Kaistia algarum: one gene and its partner. The protein of the gene in region 2 interacts with the protein of the main gene of each other region in a pairwise test. Links are inferred from orthologs where the notes say so. Each region holds a gene or a part of one and is shown on either strand. Other genes may lie near its edges.

What was found.
Region 1: the proteins of OSH05_RS00805 (region 2) and OSH05_RS09760 interact in binary tests that used the Escherichia coli proteins (3 or more experiments, as listed by UniProt). The link is inferred for Kaistia algarum from one-to-one orthologs.

Annotation. Positions count from the first base shown.
Region 1 is NZ_JAPKNJ010000001.1:2,003,965-2,016,045, forward strand. What follows is about bases 8,785-12,081. They hold OSH05_RS09760 ([protein-PII] uridylyltransferase), read right to left. Parts: upstream 11,763-12,081; coding sequence 8,985-11,762; downstream 8,785-8,984. Other genes in these bases: murJ (murein biosynthesis integral membrane protein MurJ), read right to left, coding at 8,785-8,978; mutS (DNA mismatch repair protein MutS), read right to left, coding at 11,830-12,081. Outside these bases: tRNA (N6-isopentenyl adenosine(37)-C2)-methylthiotransferase MiaB, read right to left, coding at 1-775; OSH05_RS09715 (lysophospholipid acyltransferase family protein), read right to left, coding at 829-1,671; OSH05_RS09720 (Fur family transcriptional regulator), read right to left, coding at 1,671-2,114; OSH05_RS09725 (GNAT family N-acetyltransferase), read right to left, coding at 2,155-2,646; tRNA (adenosine(37)-N6)-threonylcarbamoyltransferase complex dimerization subunit type 1 TsaB, read right to left, coding at 2,643-3,308; OSH05_RS09735 (NifU family protein), read right to left, coding at 3,347-3,904; OSH05_RS09740 (alkaline phosphatase PhoX), read left to right, coding at 4,073-5,710; OSH05_RS09745 (universal stress protein), read right to left, coding at 5,773-6,264; trpS (tryptophan--tRNA ligase), read right to left, coding at 6,315-7,355; more of murJ, read right to left, coding at 7,416-8,784.
Region 2 is NZ_JAPKNJ010000001.1:148,922-165,615, reverse strand. The notes cover bases 1-2,846. They hold OSH05_RS00805 (P-II family nitrogen regulator), read right to left. Parts: upstream 1,670-2,846; coding sequence 1,331-1,669; downstream 1-1,330. Other genes in these bases: OSH05_RS00800 (NAD(P)H-hydrate dehydratase), read left to right, coding at 1,955-2,846; glnA (type I glutamate--ammonia ligase), read right to left, coding at 1-1,211. In the rest of the region: more of OSH05_RS00800, read left to right, coding at 2,847-3,424; tig (trigger factor), read left to right, coding at 3,665-5,017; OSH05_RS00785 (ATP-dependent Clp protease proteolytic subunit), read left to right, coding at 5,282-5,917; ATP-dependent Clp protease ATP-binding subunit ClpX, read left to right, coding at 6,152-7,414; OSH05_RS00775 (SDR family oxidoreductase), read right to left, coding at 7,474-8,412; OSH05_RS00770 (linear amide C-N hydrolase), read right to left, coding at 8,780-9,874; lon (endopeptidase La), read left to right, coding at 10,179-12,620; OSH05_RS00760 (HU family DNA-binding protein), read left to right, coding at 12,817-13,089; OSH05_RS00745 (aldo/keto reductase), read right to left, coding at 14,066-15,145; OSH05_RS00740 (EAL domain-containing response regulator), read left to right, coding at 15,580-16,694. UniProt on the Escherichia coli protein: P-II indirectly controls the transcription of the glutamine synthetase gene (glnA). P-II prevents NR-II-catalyzed conversion of NR-I to NR-I-phosphate, the transcriptional activator of GlnA. When P-II is uridylylated to P-II-UMP, these events are reversed.

The DNA of each region.
Region 1 (12,081 bases), 1.8 Mb from region 2 along the record:
CGTCGTCCATGTCGCGCGGATGGCTCGTCGTATAGCGCAGCCGGTCGAGTCCGGGAATCTCGGCGAGGCGAAAGAGCAACCGTCCCAGCCCCCATTCGCTGCCATCATCGCCAAGCCCATGCCAGGCGTTGACGTTCTGGCCGAGCAGCGTCACCTCGCGCACGCCCGCCTCGGCGAGCCGCTGGGCTTCCTCGACGATCCGCGACACCGGGCGCGACACCTCGGCACCGCGCGTATAGGGCACGACGCAGAAGGTGCAGAACTTGTCGCAGCCCTCCTGAATGGTCAGGAAGGCCGTGACGCCGCGCGATCGGGTACGCGCGGCCGCGGCGGCAGGAAGGCGCTCGAATTTCTCGGCTATGGCGAACTCGGTCTCGACCGGGCGGCCGCCGCGCTCGACGTCGCGCAAGAGCGCCGGCAGGTGCTGATAGGATTGCGGCCCGACGACCAAATCGACAACGGGCGCGCGGCGCGCGATCTCCGATCCTTCGGCCTGCGCAACGCAGCCTGCGACGCCGACGACAACGCGCCGACCGGCCCGCGCCGCTTCCTCCTTCAGGAGACGGACGCGGCCAAGCTCGGAATACACCTTCTCCGCCGCCTTCTCGCGGATATGGCAGGTATTGAGCAGGACGAGGTCGGCATCCTCGACACGATCCGTCTGCTGGTAGCCCTCAACCGCCAGTGAGTCCGCCATACGATCGGAATCGTAGACATTCATCTGGCAGCCATAGGTCTTGATGAAGACGCGCTTTGGTTCTCGAATTCCGGTCATCGATCCCGGTGAATGGCAAGGGGCGGAACGCTGGTTGCATCCCTTGACCCTTCCTAGCCGCTTTCCGTGACGCTGAGAATAGGCGCCGGTGCCGTCGGCGGCGGAACCGGCGGTCTGTTGCGCCCGGCCCTCACGGCCCGGACCATGCGGCGGACCTCGGCTTCCGCCGCGGCGGCAACGACTTTGCGGTCCGTTTCAGGCCCGAAGGCGATCGGCGTTCCAAAGACGACGACCGCGTCGATCGATCCAACGCAGATCAGGCCGGTGAGATGGGGCGCTAGATCCATGTCGCCGTGCCAGGCAACGTCGGCCATGCGCTGTCGCCCGATCGCCAAGCCCTGCAACGCCGTGTAGACGATCGCCACGGGCTGGACGACGACCTCGGCGTCGGGGCCGGTAGCGTGCCGCGCGGCACCGACGAGCGCACTGCGGAAGGGCAGAACCGAGATGCCGTCATCGGTCGTGCCTTCGGCAAACAGCACGATGGCATCGCCGGCGACGAGACGCGCGGCGATCGCCTCGTTCGAGGCCGGTGCCGAGCCGCGACGGGTGCGATCGATGAAGACGCTCCGCTGCAGGCGGGCGAGCCATTTCACCACCGGCCAGGTCCCGACCTCGCTTTTCGCGATGAAGGAAACCGGAAGCACGCTTCCCAGGGTGACGATATCGAGCCAGGAAACGTGATTCGAGAGGATGAGGAGTGGCCTTTCCGACGCCGGGGCGCCCTGGATCGTTACCTTCAGGCCCAGGCAGAAGGCAGCGACGCGTTGCCACCACATCGGGATCCGTCCCGCGAGCGATGCGGAAAAGCGGATGGCGACCAGCTGCAGAGGCAGCAAAACGAGGGTCGTCAGCGCGAGGACCAGCAGGACAAGACCAACGCGCAGTCGAGCCATCAATGGGTTTCCTTGGGGGGATCGGTCAGCGGGAGGGCGTAAAGCTCAAGACGGTGGCCGACCAACCGGAAACCGAGACGCTTGGCGATCATCTCCTGCAGCGCTTCGATTTCCTCGCTGCGGAATTCGATGACCTCGCCCGAGCGAAGATCGATCAAGTGGTCGTGATGCTCTTCCGACACGGTCTCATAACGGCTGCGGCCGTCTCGGAAATCGTGGCGCTCGATGATGCCCGCGTCCTCGAACAGCTTCACCGTCCGGTAGACGGTCGAAATCGAGATGCGGGCGTCGATCGCGAAGGCGCGCCGATAGACCTCCTCGACGTCGGGGTGATCCGTGGCGGCATCGAGGACGCGCGCGATCACCCGCCGCTGCTCCGTCATGCGCATGCCCTTGGCGGCGCATGCCTCCTCGAGCGTCTGTATCGGCGTGTTCTCTTCCATGCCGCCCGTCCTTCAACTCTACAGAAAGGGTGACAGCCGCTTAGTGAAGTTGCAACCGCAAGACAAGCGCGCCGCTCTCCCGGCCATCGGCACCGCGATAATAGCCCTTCCGTCGGCCGACTTCGACAAAGCCTAGACGGCGATAGAGCGCGATGGCGGGTGGATTGCTCTCATCGACCTCCAGGAACACCTCGGCGGCCCTGTCAGCATAGAGACGACGCAGCAATTCATCCATCAGCCGGCGGCCGAAACCCTGCCCACGGCGCCCGAGCAAAACGGCGACAGTAAGTATCTCGGCCTCGCCGGCCGTGTTGCGGGCGATGACGAAGCCGAGAATCCGGCGCCAGCCAATCACCGATTCGCGGCGCAGCAGGATGCAGCGGACGGTGTCGTCGGCGAGCAGGCTCTCGAACTCATCGACGCTCCAGCCGCGGCGAAAGCCTTCGGCATGGATGGTGGCAAGCGCCTCGAGATCGGCGGCATCGCGCACCTCGTCGAAGAAAATCCGTGGCCTTGGCAACAGTTCGATCATCGCCGGGCAATCCCGCCGCTATGAGGAATGGCATCCGGCGGCTTGCCATAGACAGGCGCCGGAGGAAACGCATCGGGAGAAAGCGCGGCGCCAAGGTCGAGCAGCGTCGCGATGGAAGGTGCCGAGCGAAGGTGAATCGGGGCGAACGCCGCGCCGAGCAGCGCCGCGCCAGCACCAGCGACATCGTAGCTGCCCTCGGGCGCCAACTCGCCGAAGCGCCCCGCGTTGGCAACAGTGAGAGGCCCCAGCGGATCGCCTTCGCCCGAGAAGACTTGCCCATAGAGCTCGTCGGCACGGGCTGGAAGCAGCGCCAGGATCGGCCGATTCGGGGCCGAAACCGAATCGCGCATCTTGGACGCCAGCACGGCATGGGCCTTGAGCGTTGGAATGCCGATCACGGGAATATCCAAGGCGAGGCCAAGACCGCGGGCGGCGGCGATCCCGACACGAAGCCCAGTGAAGGAGCCGGGGCCTGTCGAGACGGCAATGCGGTCAAGATCGCGTGCGGACAGCCCCGCTTCGGCCAGAAGCGCGGCTGTGGCTGGCATAAGGATCTCGGCATGACCACGCCCGATCGTGCGCTCGGACAAACGAATATCCGAGCCCTGGCCGATCGCCACGGAGCAGTCCTCAAGCGCGGTATCGATGGCCAGCACAATCATGCGGACGAGATAGCCGCGTCAGCCCGAGCTGTCGAGCCTCAGCCTACCGCCTGGACTTCCCGCACTTCGGGGATGAAATGACGAAGCAGGTTCTGGATGCCGTTCTTCAGCGTCGCCGTCGAGGAAGGGCAGCCGGCGCAGGAACCGCGCATGTTCAGATAGACGATGCCGTCGCGATAGCCCTGGAAGGTGATGTCGCCGCCATCCTGGGCGACGGCCGGACGAACTCGGGTCTCGATCAGTTCCTTGATCGTCTCGACCGTTTCGGCGTCTTCGGCCTCGAAGAACTCGGAACCGCTGTCGGACGGCTCGGCAGCCGCCATAACGGGCGCACCGGCGACAAAATGTTCCATGATCGCGCCGAGGAGGGCCGGCTTCAGATGCTGCCATTCCCCTTCGTTCTTGGTCACGCTGATGAAGTCGTGACCGAGAAACACGCCCGATACGCCGGATACGGAGAAGATGCGCTCGGCCAGCGGCGAACGGCCTGCCTCGGACGAATCCCGGAATTCCGCCGTGCCATCGGGCAGGACGGGGCGACCGGGGAGAAACTTGAGCGTCGACGGATTGGGTGTCGCTTCGGTCTGGATGAACATTTTGGGCCTCACGTCACCTTGGAATTCTTCAAAGCCATAATGTGATGGATCGCCGGTCCGCCTTCAAGGCCAGGACAGAGATCCATCGCAAGGTCGGCGCCTGTCATGGGAACGCAACAGACCGAGCCTATCGGGATGTTCTCTCGCCACCACGGGGACTTTACGACCATGAAGATCATATTGCTCGCGACCAGCGCGCTTGTCGCTCTCTCGCTACCCGCTCTCGCCGATCCGATCAAGCTCGGCTCCGCGCAGGTCAAGCCTGCGGAAGACGTTCTGTCGCCGGGTCTCTCGCAGGTCCCCGTCGCCGAAGGCGCGTTCAAGCTCGAGAATCCGTCGAAATATCTCGGCTATTACGGCTATGGCAAGGACGGCCCGCTGGTCCCGGCCAAGGGCGCGGTTCAGTCGAAGGACCACAATGTCGAGGCTTCCAAGACCGAGCCCGACAAGAATACCTACCTCGTGCTCGAGGGCGCGACCGGCCCGGCCAAGGGCGTCAAGTATGGCACCCATTTCGTTTTCCAGGGTCATGAGAGCGGCCCGAAAGACGAGAACGGCGTGTCGCGCGGCGGCCTGACCCGCATCAATCTCGACGCGTCGAAGGCGCATCGCGTCACGCTGATGGCCGACACCGATGTCGATGGCAAGCCGCTGCCGCTGATCGACGGCTCGGCCTGGGACCCCTTCGCCAAGATGCTGCTGCTGACCTCCGAGGAAGGCACGGATGGCGGCGTCTGGGCCGCGACGGTCGATTTCCCCTCCAAGGTCGTCGACCTCTCCGCCTTCACCGGCCGCGCCGCGTATGAAGGCGTTGAAGTCGATGCGGACGGCTCGCTCTGGCTGGTCGAGGACGCCGGCGGCAAGGGTGGCCCGAAGACGAAGAACGCCAAGCAGCCGAACTCCTTCGTCTATCGCTTCGTGCCGAAGGACAAGACGAACCTCTCGCTCGGCGGCAAGCTGCAGGTGCTGCAGGTGCTCGACGCCCAGTCGCAGCCGGTCGTCTTCCACAAGGACGACATCGACGGCGACATCCTCTCGCCGAACCAGAAGACCCTCTACACCTATGGCAACGAGCTGCCGGCGAAGTGGGTCACGATCCGCGACAGCGACGAGCATCCGGCCGAGGCCTTCGACGCCAACGATCTCGCCAAGAAGGCGGGCGGCACGCCGTTCAAGCGCCCCGAAAACGGCCAGTTCCGTCCGGGAACGAGCTTCAAGGAGTTCTATTTCACGGCAACCGGCGACACCAACGCCAAGACCGAGGCCGGCGTTGATTTCGGCGGGTTCGGCGGCGTGTTCAAGATCGCCCAGTCGAAGAAGAACCCCGACAGGGCGACGGTCGCGCTCGTCTATCGCGGCGATGCGACCCGCACGGGCTTCGACAATCTCTCTTTCCTCAACGACACGCAGCTGCTCGTCGTCGAGGATGCCGGCGACAAGCTGCACATGCAGCGCAACGCCTTCGACTCCGGCTATATCGTCGACGTGACGGCTGATTATGCGAAGGCGAGCACGCCGGATCCGGTTCGCTTCCTGAGCCAGGGCCGCGACGACATGGCGACGATCGACGAGGCGCTCACCTCGGCCGAGGGCTTCCAGAATGACGGTGACAACGAGATCACCGGCATTCACGTCTCCGACGGCAATCCGACAGTCGAAGGCCTGATCGGCACCGCTGTCCCGACACCGTTCGAAAATGGCTGGCGCGTGTTCTATACCCGCCAGCATGGCCGCAACATCACCTTCGAGATCGTCCAAGATCCGGCATCGTCAAAGAAGGACGAAGCCAAGGCGAAGAAGATGTAGTCACCCGAGCCGATCGGAAAACGGAAAGGGCGCCTTCGGGCGCCCTTTTTTTGCGTCCGCTGTCAGGCGATGGCGGCGATTTCCTCGTCCGTCAGGGCACCCGGAACGATGGTGATCGGCACCGGAAAGGTGCCCGCAAGGCGCCCGGCGATCGCGGTGACGAGCGGGCCTGGCCCTTCCTTGTCGATGCCGGCGGCCAGCACCAGGATCGCGATGTCCTCGTCCTCGGCGATGAGGTGATTGACCTGCTCGGCCCGCGCGCCCTCGCGGATCACCAGCTCCGGCTCGACGGAAGAATGGCGCCGTGCGAGATCGGCGAAGCGGGCCAGTGCCTTTTCCGCCTCCTCCGACGCCTCGGCACGCATGATGTTCTCGACGCCGATCCAATCGTGGAAGCCGGGCGGTTCGATCACATAAAGCAAGGCCAGGGCACCGCTGGTTCGCTCGGCCCTTCGGGCGGCATAGACGACCGCGCGCGAACATTCGGGGCTGTCGTCGATTACGGCCAGGAACTTGCGCCGGTGTCCGGCCTCGGTGCTTCTGCGCTTCAGCATCGCTCTATGCTGCCACTCGCCGGTCACCCCCGCAAGGCGAGGGCGAGGGATCAGTTGCGGCGGATGAAGCCGACGATATCCTTGACGCCGTCCATGATCGGCCGGGCTATCGCCTCGGCACGGGCGGCGCCATTGGCGAGAATCTGGTCGATATGGCCAGGGTCGCCCATCAGCCGGCGCATCTCGCCGCCGACCGGGCCCAGCTTCTCCACGGCCAGATCGGCCAGGGCCGGCTTGAAGGCGGAGAATGGCTGGCCGCCGAACTGGCTCAGCACATCCGGCTTCGCAAGGCCCGACAACGCCGCGTAGATGCCGACGAGATTATCCGCCTCCGGACGTCCCTTGAGGCCTTCGACCTCGCTCGGCAGCGCGTCGGCATCGGTCTTGGCCTTGCGGATCTTCTGGGCGATGCCGTCGGCGTCGTCGGTCAGGTTGATGCGCGAATAATCCGACGGATCGGATTTCGACATCTTCTTAGTGCCGTCACGCAGGCTCATGATCCGCGTCGCCGGACCGGTGATCAGCGGCTCGGTGATCGGGAAATAGGCATCACCATAGCCATGCGCGGCGATCGAGCCGGCATAGTCGTTGTTGAACTTCTGCGCGATGTCGCGCGTCAGCTCGAGATGCTGCTTCTGGTCCTCGCCGACCGGAACATGCGTCGCCTTATAGGCGAGAATGTCGGCCGCCATCAGGCTCGGATAGGCCAGGAGCCCGAGCGAGGCGTTTTCCTTGTCCTTGCCGGCCTTGTCCTTGAACTGCGTCATCCGGTTCATCCAGCCGATGCGGGCAACACAGTTGAATACCCAGGCGAGCTCGGCATGAACCGAGACCTGACTCTGGTTGAAGACGATGTGCTTCACAGGATCGATACCGGCCGCGACGAAGGCGGCCGTGACCTCGCGGATCTGGCGCGACAGCTCGGCGGGATCCTGCCAGACCGTGATCGCGTGCATGTCGACGACGCAATAGATGCAATCGTGGCTCTCCTGCAGCGCGACGAAATTGACGATCGCGCCGAGATAATTACCAAGATGCAGATTGCCGGTCGGCTGGACGCCGGAAAAGACGCGCGGCTGGAATTCGGTCATGAGGAAACCCCGTTGATCGGCCGCCTTATCGCGCGGCGAAAGGCCTCGCGCAAGCGCCGCTCAGCCTTGCCGCGCGCGCAGAACGCGGATCAGCTCGGAAAAGTCGACGATGCGCGCAAACTGGCAGAGCATCGCGTAGAGCACGGCGGCGCCGAGGCAGATCGCCGCCAACGTCAACGCGGCAATGAGCCCGCCATGCGTCCGAAGCAACGGCTCGGCGAGCGCGGCGGCGGACCGGGCAACAAGGGTCATGGCGGCCGTGGCCACGATGAGCAGGAGAGCCGAGCGGCGGAGCCGAGCGTCCGGCTGCCAATGACCACGGACAAGCAGCAATCCGCCCAAAAGGCCGGCATTCACCCAGGCCGAGAGTGACGTCGCGAGGGCGATGCCGACTTCCGACAACACGGGGAACAGCGCCAGCGAGCCCGCGACGTTGATTGCCACCGCGATGGCAGCGAACCACATCGGCGTCTTCGTGTCCTCGCGGGCGAAATAGGCCGGCGACAGCGCCTTGATCAGGACGAAGGCCGGCAGGCCGAGCGCAAAGCCCATCAGCGTTCGCGCCGTGACGAGCGTATCGGCAGCATCGAAGGCGCCGCGCTCATAGATGATGCGGACGATCGGCTCGGCCAGAGCGAACAGTCCCGCCGCCGCCGGAAGCGTCAGCGCCATCGAGAATTCGACGCTGCGGTTCTGCAGCGCCGCGGCGAGATCGGCGCGACCGGCACGAAGCTGGCGCGACAGATCGGGCAGCACGACGACGGCGATGGTGGCGCCGACAATGCCGAGTGGCAGCTGGTAGAGGCGATCGGCATAGCCCAGTACCGCGATGGCGCCGGGAGCGAAGGAAGCGATCATCGTGCCGATCACGATGTTGATCTGCGTGACGCCACCACCGATCAGACCCGGGACGGCGAGCGCCGTCAGGCGCCGCACCCCGGCAGTCAGGCGCGGGCGAAGCAAGGGCAGGTCGATCCCTGCCCGGCGGGTCGCGACAACGACCATGAGAAGCTGGGCGAGGCCGCCGACCAGGGTTGCCACCGCCAGCAGGATACCGGCTTGCTCCGTATCCTGCCGCCCGGTCACGATCACATAGGCCAGCGCGCCGACCAGGACCACATTGAGCAGCGCCGGCGCCATGGCGGCGGCGAGAAAGCGCCCATGGGCATTCAGCACGCCGCTATAGAGCGCGAGCAGCGAAATCAGCGCCAGATAGGGCAGCGCGATCCGCGTCAGCAGGATGGCGAGCGCGAATTTCTCCGGGTCGGCTGCAAAGCCCGGTGCCAGAACTCCGATGATCGGCGACATGAAAATCTCGCCCACGATCGTGACGATCACGAGGAGCAGCGCGAAGGCCGATAATACTTCGCCGGCAAATCGATGCGCCGCCTCGTCGCCGCTCTCTTCCAGACGGCGGGCGAAGAGCGGGATGAAGGCCGCGGAGAACGCGCCTTCCGCAAAGAGGCGGCGAAAGAGATTGGGCAGGCGGAAGGCGACGAGAAAAGCGTCGGCGACCGGCCCCGTACCAAGCGCCGCCGCCATGAACATGTCGCGCACGAATCCGAGCAGTCGGCTCGACATCGTGGAGCTCGCGACCGTCGCAAAATTGCGCGCGAGCGACACCGCCCGTTATCCCGTCCGGCGGGCGGATGACTTATCGGCAGCGATATCGCCCTCGAAGACCTGCTGCAGCCGGCGGCGGATATTCGCCTCGCGGGCGGCGTTGGTGACCTTCCGCGCCATCAGGTCGGTGACGTAGAAGACGTCGACGGCCCGCTCGCCGAAGGTCGCCACATGGGCGGAGGCGATGTTGAGATTGAGGTCCGAGATCGAACGCGTCAGGTCGTAGAGCAGGCCGGGCCGATCGATGCCCGAGGCTTCGATGACGGTGAACTGGTTGGACCAGGAATTGTCGAACAGGATCTCGGTCTTGACCGTGAAGGCCTTGATCTTGGCGCGCGGCTTGGCCTTGCGGGCGATCGCCTCGGGCAGCGCCACGGTCCCGGACAGCGCGTCCTCGATCAGAGCACCGACTTTCCAGCCCCGCCGCTCTTCCTCCTCGTCCGAATCGAACTCGCGCTGCAGGACGATGGTGTCGAGGGCGCGGCCATCGGTGGTGGTGAAGATCTGCGCATCGACAATGTTGCTGCCTGCGGCCGTGCAGGCGCCCGCGATCAGCGACAATAGGCGAGGATGGTCTGGCGCGAAGATGGTGATCTCGGTGACGCCCTCGAAGGGGCGCATGGAAACGGCGGTGGCGAGCGTCTTGCCCGCCGCGTCGGCCTCGCGGATCATTTCGGCATGGGCGATCTTGCGCGGCAGGTCGACGCGCATCCAATAGGCCGGGTAGTGCCGCTCCAGATAGGCCTCGCGATCGGGAGCCGACCACCCCGACAGCGCATGGCCCAGCTCGGCCCGCGCCGCGGCGACGCGCTTGTCGCGCGAAATTTGGCTGTGGCCGCCGGTCAGCAAGGGCTCGGTCTCGTAGTAGAGCGTGCGCAGCAACTGGCCCTTCCAGGCATTCCAGACGCCAGGACCGACGGCGGAGATATCGGCGATCGTCAGGATCAGCAGGAGCTTCAACCGCTCCAGGCTCTGCACGACGGCCGCGAAATCCTGGATGGTCTTGCGGTCGCCAAGGTCGCGCGACTGCGCCGTCATGCTCATCAGGAGGTGGTTCTCGATGAGCCAGGCCACCGTCTCGGTCTGCGCGGGCGACAACCCAAGCCGCGGGCCGAGCTTGCGGGCGACCCGCGCGCCGGCGATCGAATGATCCTCCGGCCGCCCCTTGGCGACATCGTGCAGGAGCATCGCCACATAGAGCACGACGCGGTCCTGGATATTCGGGATCAGGCTGCTAGCTAGCGGATGATCCTGCGCATGCTCGCCGCGCTCGATCGACGAAAGGATGCCGATCGAACGGATCAGATGTTCGTCGACCGTATAGTGATGATACATGTTGAACTGCATCATCGCGACGATTTTGCCGAAATCGGGAAGGAAACGGCCGAGTACGCCGGCCTCGTTCATCCGTCGAAGAACGATCTCCGGCTGGCTTCTTGAGGAGAGGACTTCCAGAAAAAGCCGGTTCGCGACAGGATCCTCGCGCATCTCTCCGTCGATGAGCTTCAGCGAGCGGGTCGCCGCCTTCATCAGATCGGGATGGAAGGCGAGGTTGTGCTTGTCGGCCAGGTGAAAGAGACGGATCAGATTGGCCGGATCGCGCTCGAAGACATTGGCGGCCGCCATGTTGATGCGATCATGCTCGACGACGAAATCGGTGGTGCCGGGGATCTTCTTCAGCTTCCGGCGCGGCGCGATGCCGAAGAAGCGATTGAGCCTCGGCGTCGTCTTGGCGTGTTCTTCCTCCAGCGCCGAACAGAAGATCAGCGTCAGATCGCCGACATCCTTCGCGACGAGGAAATAGTGCTTCATGAAGCGCTCGACGTCCTTCATCCCTGGATGGGACGTGTAGCCGAGGCGTACCGCCATTTCGCGCTGAAGGTCGAAGGAGAGCCGTTCCTCGGCCCGGCCCGTGAGAAAGTGGAGGTGGCAGCGCACCGACCAGAGAAAGTCCTCCGACTTGCGGAAGAGCGCCAACTCGGAACGAGAGAAGACGCCGGCCTCGACCAGCGCGTCACCGGACCGCACGCGGTAGAAATATTTGGCGATCCAGAACAGCGTATGGAGGTCGCGAAGGCCCCCCTTGCCCTCCTTCACGTTCGGCTCAACGACATAGCGCGAGGCACCCTGGCGGCGGTGACGTTCGTCGCGCTCGGCAAGCTTGGCCGCGATGAACGCCGGGCCGGTGTTCCGCACCACCTGCTCGTCGAAACGGAGGGTAAGCTCACCGAACAGCTTTTCGTCGCCCCAGAGAAAACGGGCTTCGAGGATCGCCGTCCGGATCGTCATGTCGCCGCCGGAGAGGCGTATGCACTCGTCGACGTTGCGGGTCGCATGGCCGACCTTCAGGCCGAGGTCCCAGAGCATGTAGAGGACGAACTCGACGACGCTCTCGCCCCAGGGTGTCTGCTTGTAGGGCAGCAGGAACAGGAGATCGATGTCGGAGCCCGGCGCCAGCATGCCGCGGCCATAGCCGCCCACGGCGACGAGCGCCATGCGCTCGGCCGAGGAAGGGTTCTGCGCCGGATAGACGTGACGGATCGCCAGTTGAAAGATCGCGCCGATGACTTCGTCGACGAGATCGGAAAGTCGCCGCGCGCATACGCTGCCGCGCCCGCCTGCCAGCAGATCTTGCTCGGCGCGCGCCCGGCCTTTCTTCATCACGTCCTTGAGCCGCGACAGCGCGGCCGCGCGGACCTGTGATTTTTCCGAATGGGTGGCGATCGTCTCGAGTTCGGCAGCGAGTTCATCGCGGTCGACAAGCGCGGAGTCGGATCGGATCATCGGGTTCTGCGACATCCAGAGAAGAGAATTTTTCGGAACCTAGACCGGTTCGCGGGGATAAACCACCTCAAGCGCGTTTCGACGACGCCTTCGCTTCGGTGCGTAGCGCCTTGAGCCTGTAGAGCGCCTCCAGCGCCTCGCGCGGCGTCAGGTCGTCCGGCAGGATCCGGTCGAGTTCCTCGGCCATCGGATCGGTCACGACCGGCCGCTCGGGAACGGCGCGCGACAGCGCCGCGGCGAAGAGCGGCAGGTCGTCGATCAATGTCGCCGATGGCGACTGGCGATCCGTCTCCTCCAGCCGCGAGAGCACGTCGCGCGC
Region 2 (16,694 bases):
TCCTTCGGCGGCAGGTCGTAGAGGTTCTTGTCCATCGCCTCGCCGGGATGGATCTTGTTCTTGATGCCGTCGAGTCCGGCCATCAGCATCGCCGCGAAGGCGAGATACGGATTGGCGGTCGGGTCGGGGAAGCGGACCTCAAGGCGCTTGGCCTTGGGCGAGGTCGTGTAGGGGATGCGCACCGAAGCCGAGCGGTTGCGCGCCGAATAGGCGAGCAGCACCGGCGCCTCATAACCCGGGACCAGACGCTTGTAGGAGTTGGTCGACGGGTTGGTGAAGGCGTTGAGCGCCTTGGCGTGCTTCAGGATGCCGCCGATATAATAGAGGCAGGTCTCGGAGAGGTCGGCGTACTGGTTGCCGGCGAAGACCGGCTTGCCGTCCTTCCAGATCGACTGGTGGCAATGCATGCCCGAGCCATTGTCGCCGAACACCGGCTTCGGCATGAACGTGGCCGTCTTGCCATAGGCCTGCGCGACATTGTGGATCGCGTATTTGTAGATCTGCAGATGGTCGGCGACCTTGGTCAGCGGCGCGAACTTGATGCCGAGTTCGTGCTGGGCCGAAGCGACCTCGTGATGATGCTTCTCGACGGCGACGCCCATCGCGGCCATCTGGGCGAGCATTTCGCCGCGCAGATCCTGCTGGCTGTCGATCGGCGGGACGGGGAAATAGCCGCCCTTCTTCTTCACGTGATGGCCGAGATTGCCGCCATCATAATCCGTGTCGGTATTGGTGGGCAGTTCGGGATCGTCGATCCTGAAGCCGGTATTGTACGGATCGACCTTGTACTTGACGTCCGAGAAGATGAAGAACTCGGCTTCCGGTCCGAAATAGACCGTATCGCCGATGCCCAGCTGCTTCATATAGGCTTCGGACTTCTTCGCGATCGCGCGCGGATCGCGGTTGTAGCTCTCGCCGGAGATCGGGTCGATGATGTCGCCGACGAGAACGAGTGTGGTCTGCGCGAAGAAGGGGTCAATGAAGGCGCTGTCCGGGTCGGGAATCAGCGTCATGTCCGACTCGTTGATCGCCTTCCATCCGGCGATCGAGGAGCCGTCGAAGGCAGTGCCTTCGGCGAACATCTCCTCGTCGACCATGCCGACGTCGAACGTGACATGCTGCCACTTGCCGCGCGGATCGGTGAAGCGCAGGTCGACATACTTCACGTCCTGATCCTTGATCAGTTTCAGGACGTCCTTGGCCGTCTTCATAACGCGTTTCCTTCCATCAGATGGCTCGTGCCGTAGCCGGCATCAAGGCTGAAGATGGCAGCCGTCAGCACGAAAGGAAAGGCGCACCAACGCTGCAAGCGCCGGTGATAATCAAGGAACTAGATCGCGTCCAGCCCGCTTTCGCCGGTACGGATTCGCACGGCCTCCTCGATATTGGAGACGAAGATCTTTCCGTCGCCGATCCTGCCCGTCTGCGCCGCCTTGCGGATGGCGTCGACGGCCCGCTCGACGAGGTCGTCGCCCAGGACGATCTCGACCTTCACCTTGGGGAGGAAATCCACGACATATTCCGCGCCGCGATAGAGCTCGGTGTGGCCCTTCTGGCGCCCGAAGCCCTTGGCTTCCGTGACCGTGATACCCTGGAGGCCGACTTCCTGCAGCGCTTCCTTCACTTCATCGAGCTTGAACGGCTTGATGATCGCTTCGATCTTTTTCATTGCCTCCGCATCTCCGAATGCTTGCCTGAGGGCCGAGCGGCCGGCCTTCCGCCACGCTTGCTTGCAGGCTCCGTGCCACTATGGAGCCGTGTACCTACCTGCGCCGAAACGCCGGAAAATTGGGCTATCGTCTGTCTGGATCTGTTCCAGCGCCACTGAAGCGCGAGGAACGCGGAGCAATCAATAGGCAAATGCACAAAAGATCGACAAATCTCCAAGCTACGTCGCCGCATGGTTGCGGCATGGGCTATGCTCCGATGTGCTTTCCTCAAGCTTGAGCCAGCCATGGAATTGTTGACGCCCGACGAAATGGCCGAAGCCGACCGTCGCACCATCGCCGGCGGAATGGCGGGCTATGAACTGATGAAGACGGCCGGACGGGCCGTCGCCGACGTCGTCGCCCGCGCCCCGCTCGGCACCCGCGTCGCGATTGCCTGCGGGCCGGGAAACAATGGTGGTGACGGCTTCGTCGCAGCCCGCATCCTCGCGGCGCGCGGCTATCGCGTCGAGCTCGGCCTGCTTGGTGCGCGGGAGCGGCTCAAAGGCGATGCGGCGCTCGCCGCCGCTGACTGGACGGGTCCCGTCCTGCCGCTTGGCGATCTCGATCTTGTGAACGCCGGCATCATCGTCGATGCGCTTTTTGGCGCGGGCCTTGACCGCGATCTGGAAGGCGAGGCGGCGCGGACGGTGGGGGCGATCAACGCCGCGCCCGCCCCTGTCATTGCCGTCGACCTGCCGAGCGGCATTCACGGTCGCACCGGCGCAGTGCTGGGCATCGCCGTCCGTGCCGACGAAACGGTCACCTTCTTCCGGCCCAAGCCAGGTCACCGGCTGATACCGGGCAGAGCCCATTGCGGCCGGCTGACGATCGCTCAGATCGGAATTGAGGACAGCGTGCTCGATTGGATACGGCCCCGCGCCGCCGAGAACCGCAAGGAGGCTTGGCTGCCGGCCTTTCCCGTTGCTCGCACAGACGGCCATAAATATGACCGCGGCCATCTCGTCGTGGTCTCCGGCGGCATGCTCCACACCGGCGCCGCGCGCATGGCCGCCCGTGCCGGCCTCAGGGTGGGTGCCGGCCTCGTCACGATCGCCTCGCCGCCCGACGCGCTTGCCGTCAACGCGGCCCATCTCACCGCGATCATGCTGCGGCGGATCGAGGGTGCCGCCGGCCTGCGCGACCTGCTCGCCGACAAGCGCTTCAACGTCGTCGTTGCCGGCCCGGCGCTGGGGACGGGCGAGCCCACCGTGGAACTGATCGAAGCCGCGCTGGCGACCGAGGCGGCGCTGGTGCTCGACGCTGACGCGCTCACGGCCTTCCGCGACACTCCCGATCGGCTCTTCCGTGCCATCCAGGCGCGTTCGGCGCCGGTGGTGCTGACGCCGCATGACGGCGAGTTCGCCCGTCTCTTCCCCGATCTCGCCGGCGAGCCGGGCAAGCTCGATCGCGCCCGCGCCGCGGCCGGGCGATCGGGCGCCATCCTTCTTCTCAAGGGCGCCGATACAGTGGTCGCCCATCCGGATGGCAGGGCAACCATAGCCGACAACGCGCCCCCCTTTCTCGCCACCGCCGGCTCGGGCGATGTCCTTGCCGGCATGATCGGCGGGCTCATGGCGCAGCACATGCCCGCCTTCGAGGCAGCCAGCGCCGCTGTCTTCCTGCATGGCGAGGCGGGCAATATGCGGGGTAGGGGACTCATCGCCGAGGACCTGCCCGAAGCGTTGCCCGAAGTCCTCCGTCGGCTTTTCGATTGACCGCGCGGGCTTGGATGCTATAGAGGCGGCGCCTTGGACAGAGTCCGGCCACAAGGCCTGTTCCGGCGGTCGGCGGTCGCGGGCGTGGTGGAACTGGTAGACACGCTGGATTTAGGTTCCAGTGGCTCGCGCCATGGGGGTTCAAGTCCCTCCGCCCGCACCAGCGCCCGCGTAAGAAGAGAACGACGGCGCCGGCTAGACGCCAACCAACAAACGGACCGATACGAGAAAGCGCTGAAAATGCAGGTGACCGAGACCCTCAACGAGGGCCTGAAACGTGAAATCCAGATCGTGGTCCCCGCGACCGAGCTCGACAGCCGTCTCTCTGCTCGTCTTGAGGAGATGAGGGGCCAGGTGAAGCTCAACGGCTTCCGTCCCGGCAAGGTCCCGACGGCCCATCTGCGGCGCCTCTACGGCAAGTCGGCCATGGCCGAGATCGTCCAGGACGTTCTGAACGAGAACGCCCGCAAGACGCTTGAGGAGCGCGGCGAGCGCGCCGCCATGCAGCCGAGCTTCGAGCTGCCCGAGAGCGAGGACGAGACCGTCGAGATCCTCTCCGGCAAGCGCGATCTTGCCTACAAGATGACGTATGAGATTCTGCCGGCGTTCACGCTGGGCGAATTGAGCGGCATCAAGATCGACCGTCCGGTCGCCGGGGTGACGGATGAGGAAGTCGACACCGAGGTCAACAAGCTGGCCCGCGATTCGAGCGAGTACAGCCCGAAGGAAGGCGCCGCCGAGACGGGCGACCGCCTGACCATCTCCTATGTCGGCAAGATAGACGGCGAGCCCTTCGAGGGCGGCGCCGACGAAAACGGCATGGTTCAGATCGGATCGGGCCGTTTCATTCCCGGCTTCGAAGACCAGCTGATCGGCGCCAAGGTCGGCGATGAGCGCGTGCTGAACGTGACCTTCCCCGAGGATTACGGTTCCAAGACGCTCGCCGGCAAGGCCGCGACCTTCGACGTCGTCGTCAAGGAAGTCTCTTCGCCGGTGGCTGTCACGGTCGATGACGAATGGGCGAAGAAGTTCGGCATCGAATCGCTGGAAAAGCTCCGCGAGACGATCCGCGAGCAGATGCAGGGCCAGCTCAACGTGGCGACGCGCACCAAGATCAAGCGCCAGCTGCTCGACCAGCTCGACGAGCGCCACACCTTCGAGCTGCCGCCGACCATGGTCGAGCAGGAATTCCAGAACGTCTGGAACCAGGTGACGCAGGACCTCGAGCGTTCGGGACGCAGCTTCGCCGACGAGGAAACGACGGAAGACGCAGCCAAGGCGGATTATCGCAAGATCGCCGAGCGCCGCGTCCGCCTCGGTCTGGTGCTCTCCGAGATCGGCGAGAAGAACCAGATCCAGGTGACCGACGAGGAAGTCCAGAAGGCGCTTGTCGACCGGATCCGCCAGTATCCGGGCCAGGAGAAGCAGGTCTACGACTTCTACAAGGAAAATCCCGAGGCGCTCGCCAGCCTGCGCGCCCCGATCTTCGAGGAGAAGGTCGTCGACCATCTCCTGACCCTTGCCGACATCACCGACCGCACTGTCTCGCGCGAGGAGCTGTTCAAGGACGACGAGGAAGACGCCAAGGTCTGAGCCGCGGCTCGTTCTACCTGATACAGCATGGCCGCGCTCGTCGCGGCCATGCTCGTTTCAAAGCTCCGCTGCGGAACGTTTTACGCCGGCTATGCGGCGCTTGGGAGGGTTCACCCTGTTACTCGGGATACCCACCCCTTTCGAAGCCGGTCGACCTACCATATGTATGGCTCTGCAATGCCCCGGGAATCGGTCATTCCGAGTGAGGTCGGCCGGGGCGATGACATTAGACCTGTGGCAAGCTGACGTCGCCGAAGGAAGATCATGAAAGACCCAGTCGACCTCTATATGAACACGCTCGTGCCGATGGTGGTCGAGCAGACCAATCGCGGCGAGCGCGCTTACGACATCTATTCGCGCCTGCTCAAAGAGCGCATCATTTTCATCACGGGTCCTGTCGAAGATTATATGTCGACGCTCGTATGCGCGCAGCTCCTCTTCCTCGAGGCCGAGAACCCGAAGAAAGAGATCGCGATCTATATCAATTCGCCGGGCGGCGTAGTGACGTCGGGCCTCGCGATCTACGATACGATGCAGTTCATCAAGCCTGCCGTGTCGACCTTGTGCATCGGCCAGGCCGCCTCGATGGGCTCGCTGCTGCTCACCGCCGGCGCCAAGGGCATGCGCTTTGCCCTGCCGAATGCGCGGATCATGGTGCACCAGCCTTCCGGCGGCTATCAGGGCCAGGTGACGGACATCCTGATCCACGCCAAGGAAGTCGAAAGCCTGAAGCGGCGTCTGAACGAGATCTATGTTCATCACACCGGCAACGACTACAAGACGATCGAGCATGCGCTGGAGCGCGACAATTTCCTCGTCGCCGAGGCCGCTGTGAAGTTCGGCCTGATCGATCAGGTGATGACGTCCCGCGAGGCTCTCGACGAGCTCAAGAAAGATTGACCCGGCTAAGCCCCGAAATCGCCCGGCGGCGCGGCCTCGTCAAGGCGGGCTGCGTCGTTAAGTATATCTTGATCGAGTCGCCGCTAGCGTGATTGGATCAATCTCAGCCGATTGCGTCCGTCGGCAGGGGCTCTAGGGTCGGGGTTTTCGCTGACCGGTTCGATTGAGCGCGAACCGGTTGATACACGAATAGGTCGTTCCGCCCGGAGGGCCGGACGACAGCGAGGTAGACGGATGAGCAAAGTCAGCGGCAGCGACACCAAGAACACGCTCTACTGCTCGTTTTGCGGCAAGAGCCAGCACGAGGTGCGCAAGCTGATTGCTGGGCCGACGGTTTTCATCTGCGATGAATGCGTCGAGCTCTGCATGGACATCATTCGCGAGGAATCGAAGTCCTCGCTGGTGAAGTCGCGCGACGGCGTTCCAACGCCGCAGGAGATTTGTGCCGTCCTCGACGATTATGTGATCGGCCAGCGCCACGCCAAGCGCGTGCTCTCGGTCGCGGTGCATAATCATTACAAGCGGCTCAATCACGCGGCGAAGAACAACGACGTCGAACTGGCCAAGTCAAACATCCTGCTGATCGGGCCGACCGGTTGCGGCAAGACGCTGCTCGCGCAGACGCTCGCCCGCATCCTCGACGTGCCGTTCACCATGGCGGATGCCACGACGCTGACCGAGGCCGGCTATGTCGGCGAGGATGTCGAGAACATCATCCTGAAGCTGCTGCAATCCGCCGATTACAATGTCGAGCGGGCACAGCGCGGCATCGTCTATATCGACGAGGTCGACAAGATCAGCCGCAAGTCCGACAACCCGTCGATCACGCGCGATGTGTCGGGCGAGGGCGTGCAGCAGGCGCTGCTGAAGATCATGGAAGGCACTGTCGCCTCCGTGCCGCCGCAGGGCGGGCGCAAGCATCCCCAGCAGGAATTCCTGCAGGTCGATACGACCAACATCCTGTTCATCTGCGGCGGCGCCTTTGCCGGCCTGGAGCGGATCATTTCCGATCGCGGTCGCTCGACCTCGATCGGCTTCGGCGCCCGCGTCGCGGGTCCGGAGGATCGTCGTACTGGCGAATTGTTCCGTCATGTCGAGCCGGAAGACCTGCTGAAGTTCGGCCTGATCCCCGAATTCGTCGGCCGGCTGCCGGTTCTGGCGACGCTGGAGGATCTCGACGAGGGCGCGCTGATTACCATCCTGACCGAGCCGAAGAACGCGCTCGTCAAGCAGTATCAGCGCCTGTTCGAGATGGAGAATGTCGAGCTGGCGTTCCATCCCGACGCCCTGATCGCGATCGCCAAGCGCGCCATCGAGCGCAAGACCGGCGCCCGCGGCCTGCGGTCGATCATGGAGCAGATCCTGCTTGAGACCATGTTCGACCTGCCCGGCCTCGACGGCGTGCAGGAAGTCGTGATCTCGGCCGAAGTGGTCGAGGGCAAGGCCCGCCCGCTCTATATCTACGCCGAGCGCCAGGACGAGGCGGCCAACGCCTGATCCGGCTGCGGCTAAAGACATAGGAGGCCCGGCGGAGCGATCCGCCGGGCCTTTTCATTTCACCCGGCGGCTCGCTCGGGATGCACCGGCGCCAGAAAATCCTGACGATGGCGCCGGACCCAGGCCTCAATCGAACTGGGCTCGAAGCCGGCGAGCGCGCCCGACGCTTCGAAGGCAACGGACAGCATCGCGTCGGCCTCGCGCTTCTGCCCGGCGAAGAAATGGAATTTCGACGCGACTCGCCGCCCCATGCCTTGCCCCATCACCGCGTCGATCTCCGATTCGAATTCGGTGAGCGGTTGCGCGCGGTAGACGACCGGGCGCCCGAGTCCGGTTGAGATCCGGGCGGCCAGTTCGTCGCCGGTGACGCTTTCCGGCCCGGCGATGAGGTGGTCGCCACCATCGACACCGCGGTCCAGCAAGGCCATGGCTGCCGCCGCGCAATCATCGGCGGATGTCCAAGCGATCCGCTGGGATGCGTCGATCGGCGGTGAGAACACGCCGTCTCCGACAATATCGGCGCGGGCGGATGGCTTCAGCAAATTGTCCAGATACAGGGTCGGCCGGACCACGGCGAAGGGCGGGCCTTCGCTACGAACCAGATGCTCGATCTGCGCATTGGCAATGAAGCTGGGCTCGGCGCATGGCGCCGGCCGGCTGGCGCTCGCCAGCTTCAAGGCAATGGACCGGAGGCCGGCCGCGCGCGATGCCGTCACCGCATTGGCTGCCATTGTCAGCATCTGATCGGCCGGACCAATGGGAACCTGAAGCACGGCATGCCCGACGCCGGCGCTGGCAGCCAGCAGCGCCGTGGGATCGCGCAGGTCGCCTTCGACGAGTTCGACGTCTCGTGCCGCCAGCGCGTGGCTGCCTCCGCGGTCGCGCACGAGGGCCCGGACCTTGAACCCGCTGCAAAGCGCAGCCCGAACGACCGCTCCGCCTTGCACGCCATTGGCGAGATAGACGAGAACAGAACGGGATGAATCGACGACCGACATGAACGGCTCCTTGATGAGCGGGTCGGTCGAAGCAGGCAGTTCGAACCGGCTACCAGACAGACCCGGGACGCGCCGAGGCGCGGGGGACTGTCGGGGGATCACACGCCAAGCGTGGACCAGAGCTTCTCCGCCAGGGAGAAGGGCTTGGGCCTACCGAGACCAAGCCAGCCATTTTCGACGACAGCGACTTACTGCGGGCGCGCCGAGCCTGTCAACCGGCCGCTGTCATCGTCGTGCAGGGGCAGCGCCTTGCGCGGCCCCTCGTTTCGAGGCGTATGAACGCCGTTGGCAGACCCGGCTGGCGCTGTCCGATAAGGGCAGGAGCAAGCGACGGCCGACGCACAGGGCCTGCGCATGAGAGTGGACGCTATTGCGTCGGCACCACTTCCATGAACGTGAACGGCTTCGTCTCGACGAACTTGTCCGCCGCATTTCCTGCGAAGACCTTCCCGCCCGTTATGTCGAGCATCATCACCGGCGCGCCTTCTTTCAGGTCGAGATCGGCGAGCGGCACCCAGAAAGTGTTGGGGCTGGTGGAGGAATCGAAGAAATAGACCTTGTTCTTCTGGTCAGCGACCGTCCGCCAGATGGTCGAGGAGATGTTCGGCTGGCCCGGCGTCGTGATGCCGAGCGGCACCGAGACCGAGCGCATGACGCCCATGACGCTCGCCACCGCCTGATTGTCGAAGCTCTGGTTCGGGACGGCGCTGATATAGGTCGGCGCGATCTTGGTCGGAATGGCGTGGATCAGGAAATCGGCGCGGGCGAAGCGATCGGCGGCCCGGTTCGTGCCGGGCAGGAAGGTGAGCCCGCCGATCTCCTGCCAATAGCTGTTGAGCGCCAATTGCTGGTCATAGGTCGGCGAGTTGGTCATCACGCGATACTGCTCGCCGTGATAGATCACCAGCTTCCCGCCGATATATTGGAAGATCGCCGAGTCACCGGTCGCGTCGGAAATCGACAGGTGCAGTTGCGCGGCTTTGCCGTTCGGCAGCTTGGCCGTCTGGACACGGAACGGCTCCTTCTCCAAGGCCGTGACGGCGTCAGCCACGGTGGCGAAATTGTCGAGCACATACTGCGCCCAAAGCGCCATCGAGAGCGGCGGCTTGCCATGGGTTGAGCCGTAGTCGGATTCGGTCAGGTAGAGCAGGTTCGCTACCAGTCCGGCCTCGTTCATGCCGTCGGCCGTGCCGATGTCATAGCCGGAAGCGACGATGCTGCCATATTTTGACGTCCAGACCGGCGAGCCCGGCCCCGCGGCGCCGTCGCGCTTTATGCCGCGCGGGAACGCCCAGAGCCTCGTATGCATGTCTTCAAGCCAGTCCATCGAGCGACCCGTGATCACGGTATTGTCCGAGCCGATATAGACGGCCCGGGTACAGGCGTCGGCCGGCGCGAGGCTGGTCGCGAGAAGGGCGAGGGTCGCGGTTGCGGCGGCGATCGTCGAGCGGATGCGTGGCATGGGAGTCCTCCGGGGGTGCTCTGGTCGAGACGGCATATTAGACTCCGGCACGCCATACATTATGACCTGGGGCAACCAGCCTTCGCGGCTGTGCTGGCAGGGTTTGTGCATTGGTCCTGCAAACATGACCGTTCGGTAAAGGAGCAGTGCTTGACACCCCTAGGCGGCAACGCCACCTAATGAGCAACGCGTCGCCAGACGCACGAACCGACGAGTCGAGTTGCGGCTTCCTCCCAAGAGCCGTTGCTCGACTTCCAGGCCGAACGGTGCCTTCGGGGCCGTACCGGTTGTGAAAGGAACCAGAATGACAACCGAACCCAAGCGTTCGCTCGGCCTTCCCATGGGCGACGAACTCTATCCGGTCCTGCCCCTGCGCGACATCGTGGTGTTCCCGCACATGATCGTGCCGCTCTTCGTCGGCCGCGAGAAGTCGATCCGCGCGCTTGAGGAGGTCATGCGCGCCGACAAGCACATCCTGCTCGCGACGCAGCAGAATCCAGGCGACGATGATCCGCTCCCCGATGCGATCTATCCGATCGGCACGCTGGCGAGCGTCCTGCAGCTGCTGAAGTTGCCCGACGGCACGGTCAAGGTTCTGGTCGAGGGCATCTCGCGTGCCGAGGTCCAGCGCTACACCGACCACGAGACCTATTATGAGGCTTACGCCCATCCCTTGCCGGACGCCGAAGGCGACAAGGTCGAGGTCGAGGCGCTGGCTCGCTCGGTCGTGTCCGAGTTCGAGAACTATGTGAAGCTCAACAAGAAGGTCTCGCCCGAGGTCGTCGGCGCGGTGACGCAGATCGAGGACTACTCGAAGCTCGCCGATACCGTTGCCTCTCATCTGGCGATCAAGATCCCGGAGAAGCAGCAGATCCTGGCGCTCGGAACGGTCGGCGAGCGGCTGGAACGCGTGCTCGGCCTCATGGAGAGCGAGATCTCCGTTCTGCAGGTGGAAAAGCGCATCCGCTCGCGCGTAAAGCGCCAGATGGAGAAGACGCAGCGCGAGTACTATCTGAACGAGCAGATGAAGGCGATCCAGAAGGAGCTGGGCGACCAGGAGGACGGCAAGGACGAACTCGCCGAACTCGAGGAGCGCATCGCCAAGACCAAGCTCTCGAAAGAAGCGCGCGAAAAGGCGCAGGGCGAATTGAAGAAGCTTCGCCAGATGTCGCCGATGTCGGCGGAAGCGACCGTCGTGCGCAATTATCTCGATTGGCTGCTCGGCATTCCGTGGGGCAAGAAGTCCAAGGTCAAGAACGACCTGCGCTATGCGCAGGAGATTCTCGACGCGGACCACTATGGCCTCGACAAGGTCAAGGACCGCATCGTCGAGTACCTGGCCGTGCAGAGCCGCGCCAACACGCTGAAGGGGCCGATCCTGTGCCTCGTCGGCCCGCCTGGCGTCGGCAAGACCTCGCTCGCCAAGTCGATCGCCAAGGCGACGGGACGTGAATATGTCCGCATGTCGCTCGGCGGCGTTCGTGACGAGGCCGAGATCCGCGGCCATCGGCGCACCTATATCGGTTCGATGCCCGGCAAGGTCATCCAGTCGATGAAGAAAGCCAAGAAGTCCAATCCGCTCTTCCTGCTCGATGAGATCGACAAGATGGGCCAGGACTTTCGCGGCGATCCGTCCTCGGCGCTGCTGGAGGTGCTGGATCCGGAGCAGAACGGCACGTTCAACGACCATTACCTCGAGGTCGATTATGACCTGTCGAACGTGATGTTCGTGACGACGGCGAACACGCTGAACATCCCCGGCCCGCTGATGGACCGGATGGAGATCATCCGTATCGCCGGCTATACCGAGGACGAGAAGCTCGAGATCGCGCACAAGCATCTCATGCCGAAAGTCATGAAGAACCATGGCCTTTCCGACAAGGAGTTCTCGGTCGAGAACGAGGCGCTGCGCTTTGTCATCCGTCGCTACACGAGGGAGGCGGGCGTCCGCAGCCTGGAGCGCGAGATCGCGACTTTGGCCCGCAAGGCGGTCAAGGAACTGATCCTGTCGGACAAGAAGTCGATCAAAGTCGACGAGGCGGTCGTCGAGGAATATCTCGGCGTTCCTCGCTATCGGTATGGCGAGGTCGAGCTTGAGGATCAGGTCGGTGTCGTCACCGGCCTTGCCTGGACGGAAGTCGGCGGCGAGATCCTGACGATCGAAGGCGTCATGATGCCCGGCAAGGGCCGCATGACGGTCACCGGCAATCTGCGTGACGTGATGAAGGAATCGATCTCGGCGGCGGCTTCCTATGTCCGCTCGAGGGCCGTCGATTTCGGCATCGAGCCGCCGCTCTTCGACCGTCGCGACATCCATGTGCACGTGCCGGAAGGCGCGACGCCCAAGGATGGACCCTCGGCCGGCATTGCGATGGTGACGGCGATCGTCTCGACCATGACCGGCATTCCGGTTCGCAAGGATGTCGCCATGACCGGCGAGATCACCTTGCGGGGCCGTGTTCTGCCGATCGGCGGTCTGAAGGAGAAGCTGCTTGCGGCGCTGCGTGCCGGGATCAAGAAGGTCATGATCCCGGAGGACAATGCCAAGGATCTCACCGAGATCCCGGACAATGTGAAGAACGGTCTGGAGATCATCCCGGTGGCCCGGATGGACGACGTCCTGGCGCATGCGCTGGTCCGAAAGCCGGAGCCGATCGTCTGGGATGAAAGCAAGGTTGATCCCAAGGCAGACGCCAAGGCGGCCATCGCCGCGGAGGAGGATGGGTCGGCGCTGACCGCGCACTGACCCCTTGACAAGTCGATAAATGAGAGCGCCCGCCTTTCCGGCGGGCGTTTTCGTGTGAAGAATTGCCGAATTCTCTAGCAAAGTCGCGGAATTCAGCCATTTTCCCTTGCCAGAGCCATCTTTTTCGGAGATTGCTCGCGCCACGGATGAGGTCGAAGGAGTCGATCTCAGCCATGAGACCAGGGAAAGGATCATCATGAACAAGAACGATCTCATCGCCGCTGTTGCCGAGCGCACCAAGTCCTCGAAGGCCGCCGCTGCGGAAGCCGTCGATGCCACGTTCGAGGCGATCACCGATGCCCTGAAGTCCGGCGATGAAGTCAAGATCATCGGATTCGGCAATTTCTCGGTTGCTACCCGCGCCGCGAGCGAGGGCCGCAATCCGCGCACTGGCGAGACGATCGCGATCGCCGCTTCCAAGACGCCGAAGTTCAAGGCCGGTAAGGGCCTCAAGGACGCCGTCAACTAAGACAGCTTTCTGTGCCATAGCGGTACCGGCCTTGCGCCTTGCGGCGCGAGGTCGTTTCCGTTGAACCTCGCAAAAGCGAGATGAAATGGCGAGAAGGGTTGAAAGGCGATCCGAAAATCGCCTAAAGCTCTCTTCGCATCGAGGCGGCAAGCGCCTCGTGGCCCGTGGGGGCGGTTAGCTCAGTTGGTAGAGCGCCTCGTTTACACCGAGGATGTCGGGAGTTCGAGTCTCTCACCGCCCACCAGTTTTCCACATGGCTTTGGGATGAAGCTGCCAACGTGACGAGGCAGCTTGACTTGGCGGAAGGGGTGCCGTACTTCACCGCCCACACGACGCGGCAACGCAGCGTCGGCCTCGAAAGAGGACCCCAGCGGGGGTGTAGCTCAGTTGGTTAGAGCGCCGGCCTGTCACGCCGGAGGTCGCGGGTTCGAGCCCCGTCACTCCCGCCACTTTTCAAGCACTTAGCTTCAGGCCTTGATCCTTCGGGATCGAGACGCTGGCCGGTGGGTTCAGCCTTCCTGAGCCTGATCCGTCCTCTCCGCAGTCGCGTTCGCGCCGTTTCCGCGGAACTCTGTGCCTTAGCCGACGCAACGATGCACTGATCGGGAAACGAGCCTTTCGAACGGGGCTTTCGCCACACCGAGCGCGTCGCGCCTGGCGATGCCGATCCATGTTCGCTCTGCGCCAAAGGCGTTCGATCCGGCCGACGAATCACCCGATACCGGGCCGCTGCCATTGATCGTCGCCGTCGATGTGGGGGTAGCGATTCGGACCGCCTTGCCGGGCGCCCGCTGGCCTTGGCCACTCGTGGCGCGCTGGCTCACGGGCGGCATGCGGGGCCGAGATTCTTTGCCGGGAGCGGAGGGCGACCCATCGGCTGGATCGCGGGATCGGCCCTCCGAGGCTAGCTGTCGCCGTCGCACGTTTGTGCGACGGCATATGGCGCGGCTGGCACCGACGGCGGGATGCCGCGGCCCTATTTGCTAAGATCGACGGCCCTTCCACGTCCGAGGTAGGGCCGGATGAGGCTGAGCTCGGGCGCGCCCAGACGCTTCGCGGCGCTGTCGCGCTGGTGCCAGTAGGGATAGATCAGGCGCTGCAGGCTCACCTCGTCGAGTTGCTGGCGCTCCTCGGCGGAGAGAACGAGCTCGGCGGCACCCAGATTGCGGCGGAGCTGGTCTTCCGTCCGCGAGCCGAAGATCACGGACGTGACGCCCGGACGTCCGAGCAGCCAGGCGAGTGCAATCTGCGCCGGAGCGACCCCACGCGTCTCCGCGATCGAAATCAGTATCTCCACAGTGTCATAGAGGCGCTCCTGGTCGGAGATCGGGGGCTCGTGCCAATCATTGAGATGGCGTCCACCTTCCTCGGGCGTCTTGCCGCGCCGGTACTTGCCGGAGAGAAGACCGCCCGCCAGCGGGCTCCAGACGAGCACGCCGAGACCCTGGTCGATTGTCACGGGGATCAGTTCATATTCGGCGTCGCGTGATTCCAGCGAATAGTAGATCTGCTGGCTGATCAGAGGAACGAACCGGTTGGAACGCGCCGTTTCCATCGCCTTCATCAGCTGCCAGCCCGAAAAATTCGAAGCGCCGACATACCGGACCTTGCCGGAACGCACGAGCGTATCGAGCGCTTCCATCGTCTCTTCCAGCGGGGTCAGCCCGTCCCACTCATGCAGCTGGTAGAGGTCGATATAATCCGTCCGCAGCCGCCGGAGGCTGGCCTCGCACTCGGCGATGATGTGATGGCGGGAAAGCCCTTCGTCATTGGGGCCCGAGCCCATGGGGAAGCGGACCTTTGTCGCTACGACGAGATCCTTGCGGCGGCCCTCGATCGCCACGCCCAGGATCTCTTCCGCCCGGCCATTCGAATAGGCATTGGCGGTATCGACGGTGTTGATTCCCGCGTCGATACAGATGTCGAGGAGGCGCCGGGCCTCCTGATCGTCGGTTGCCCCCCATTTCGACAGTGCCCCGACGCCGCCGAAAGTCGCTGTCCCGAAGGCCATAGAGGAGACCTTGAGACCCGAGCGCCCCAGTTGACGGTATTCCATGCGTGCGTTCCTCTTATTCGGCTCGATTTCTTGGATGGATGATGGCTCGATACGGGATGATGCCGAATGGGCCTGATACCCACCCCGTGGCTGACACCGGGAACCGGCCCTACGAAGGCGCGGCCAGCCATCCGGAATTTTAGCGCAGAACCGCGGCGATATCGATAGTTGCACGGGACGGCATCGCCGACGCCCGAACGAACCCACGGCGCTTCCAGCCTTGGCACGGAGGACCCTGGCGATGCATCGGCGCAATATTTAAGTTGGGATCAAATTGTTCCGGCCGGTCGAGCCGCCGCTACCTCTTGCCCAGCCACGAGCGTATACGCATAGATCAAGGTGGAACGCACTTTACAGCCGCTTGCAAGGCAACCCATTGCCGGTCGTCGCCCTTCGCATTGCTAACGCTACCGTAAGAGGTTCGCCCTGTGTCCATGGCGCCGGAACTGATGCACACGATCGTCATTGTCGACGACAGCTCGACCAATCAGCGCATCTATTCGAAGCTGGCGAGGCAGATCGGATCCGAGCTTGAGATCCGGACCTTCGGAAATCCGCGCAAGGCGCTCGACTGGCTGGCTGAGAACACTGCCGATCTGATCATTACCGATTACAAGATGCCGTTGATGTCCGGTGCCGAGCTGACCGCCGCCGTCCGGGACAATTTCTCCAATCGGGACGTCCCGGTTATCGTCATAACGGCCTACGACGATCAGCAATTCAGGGTCGCCGCGCTGGAGGCGGGAGCGACGGACTTCCTGCTGAGCCCGGTGGACCACGTCGAATTCCTCGCCCGGGCCAGGAATCTCCTGAAGCTCAGGACCCAGCAGTTGCTCCTCGCGAAGCGGGCCGACTTGCTGGAGATCAGCCTGAACGCCAAGGAACAGTTGCTGCGGGAGAGCCGCGAGGCGCTCGCGCAGGTTATCGACACCGTCCCGGCCATGATCAACGCAACCGATCGCAACGGTCGCTGCGTCTTCGTCAACGCCCATCAGGCCGCCTTCTACGGCAAGGAGCCGGAGGATCTGGTCGGCCAACCGATCGAGACGCTGCTGGGCGAGGAGAGGGCCCATATCAGCCGCCGGCTCGACCAGCTGGTGCTCAAGAGCGGCCGCTCTATATCGTCCCGGCAGGAGGACGTGCTGGCGCCGAATGGCGAGCCGCGGATTTTTCTCACCAGCAAGGCCCCGCTCTATGACGGGATGGGCGAGATCGCGAGCGTCCTTTCGACATCGATCGACATCACCGACCAGCGCCAGGCCGAGCGCCGACTGCTGCACATCGCCAACCATGACTTGCTGACCGGCCTGCCGAACCGCTTGCTACTGCGGGATCATCTGCGGCGCGAACTCGCGCGCGGCCGTCGGGGCGATCAGAATTTCGCCCTGCATTTCATCGATCTCGACCGCTTCAAGGCCGTCAATGATGCGCATGGCCATCATTGGGGCGATGAACTGCTTCAGCGTGTCGCTGAAGCCCTCTCGGAACTTGTCGGCGAGAGCCATACCGTGGCGCGTCTTGGCGGCGACGAGTTCGCCGTTCTGCAACC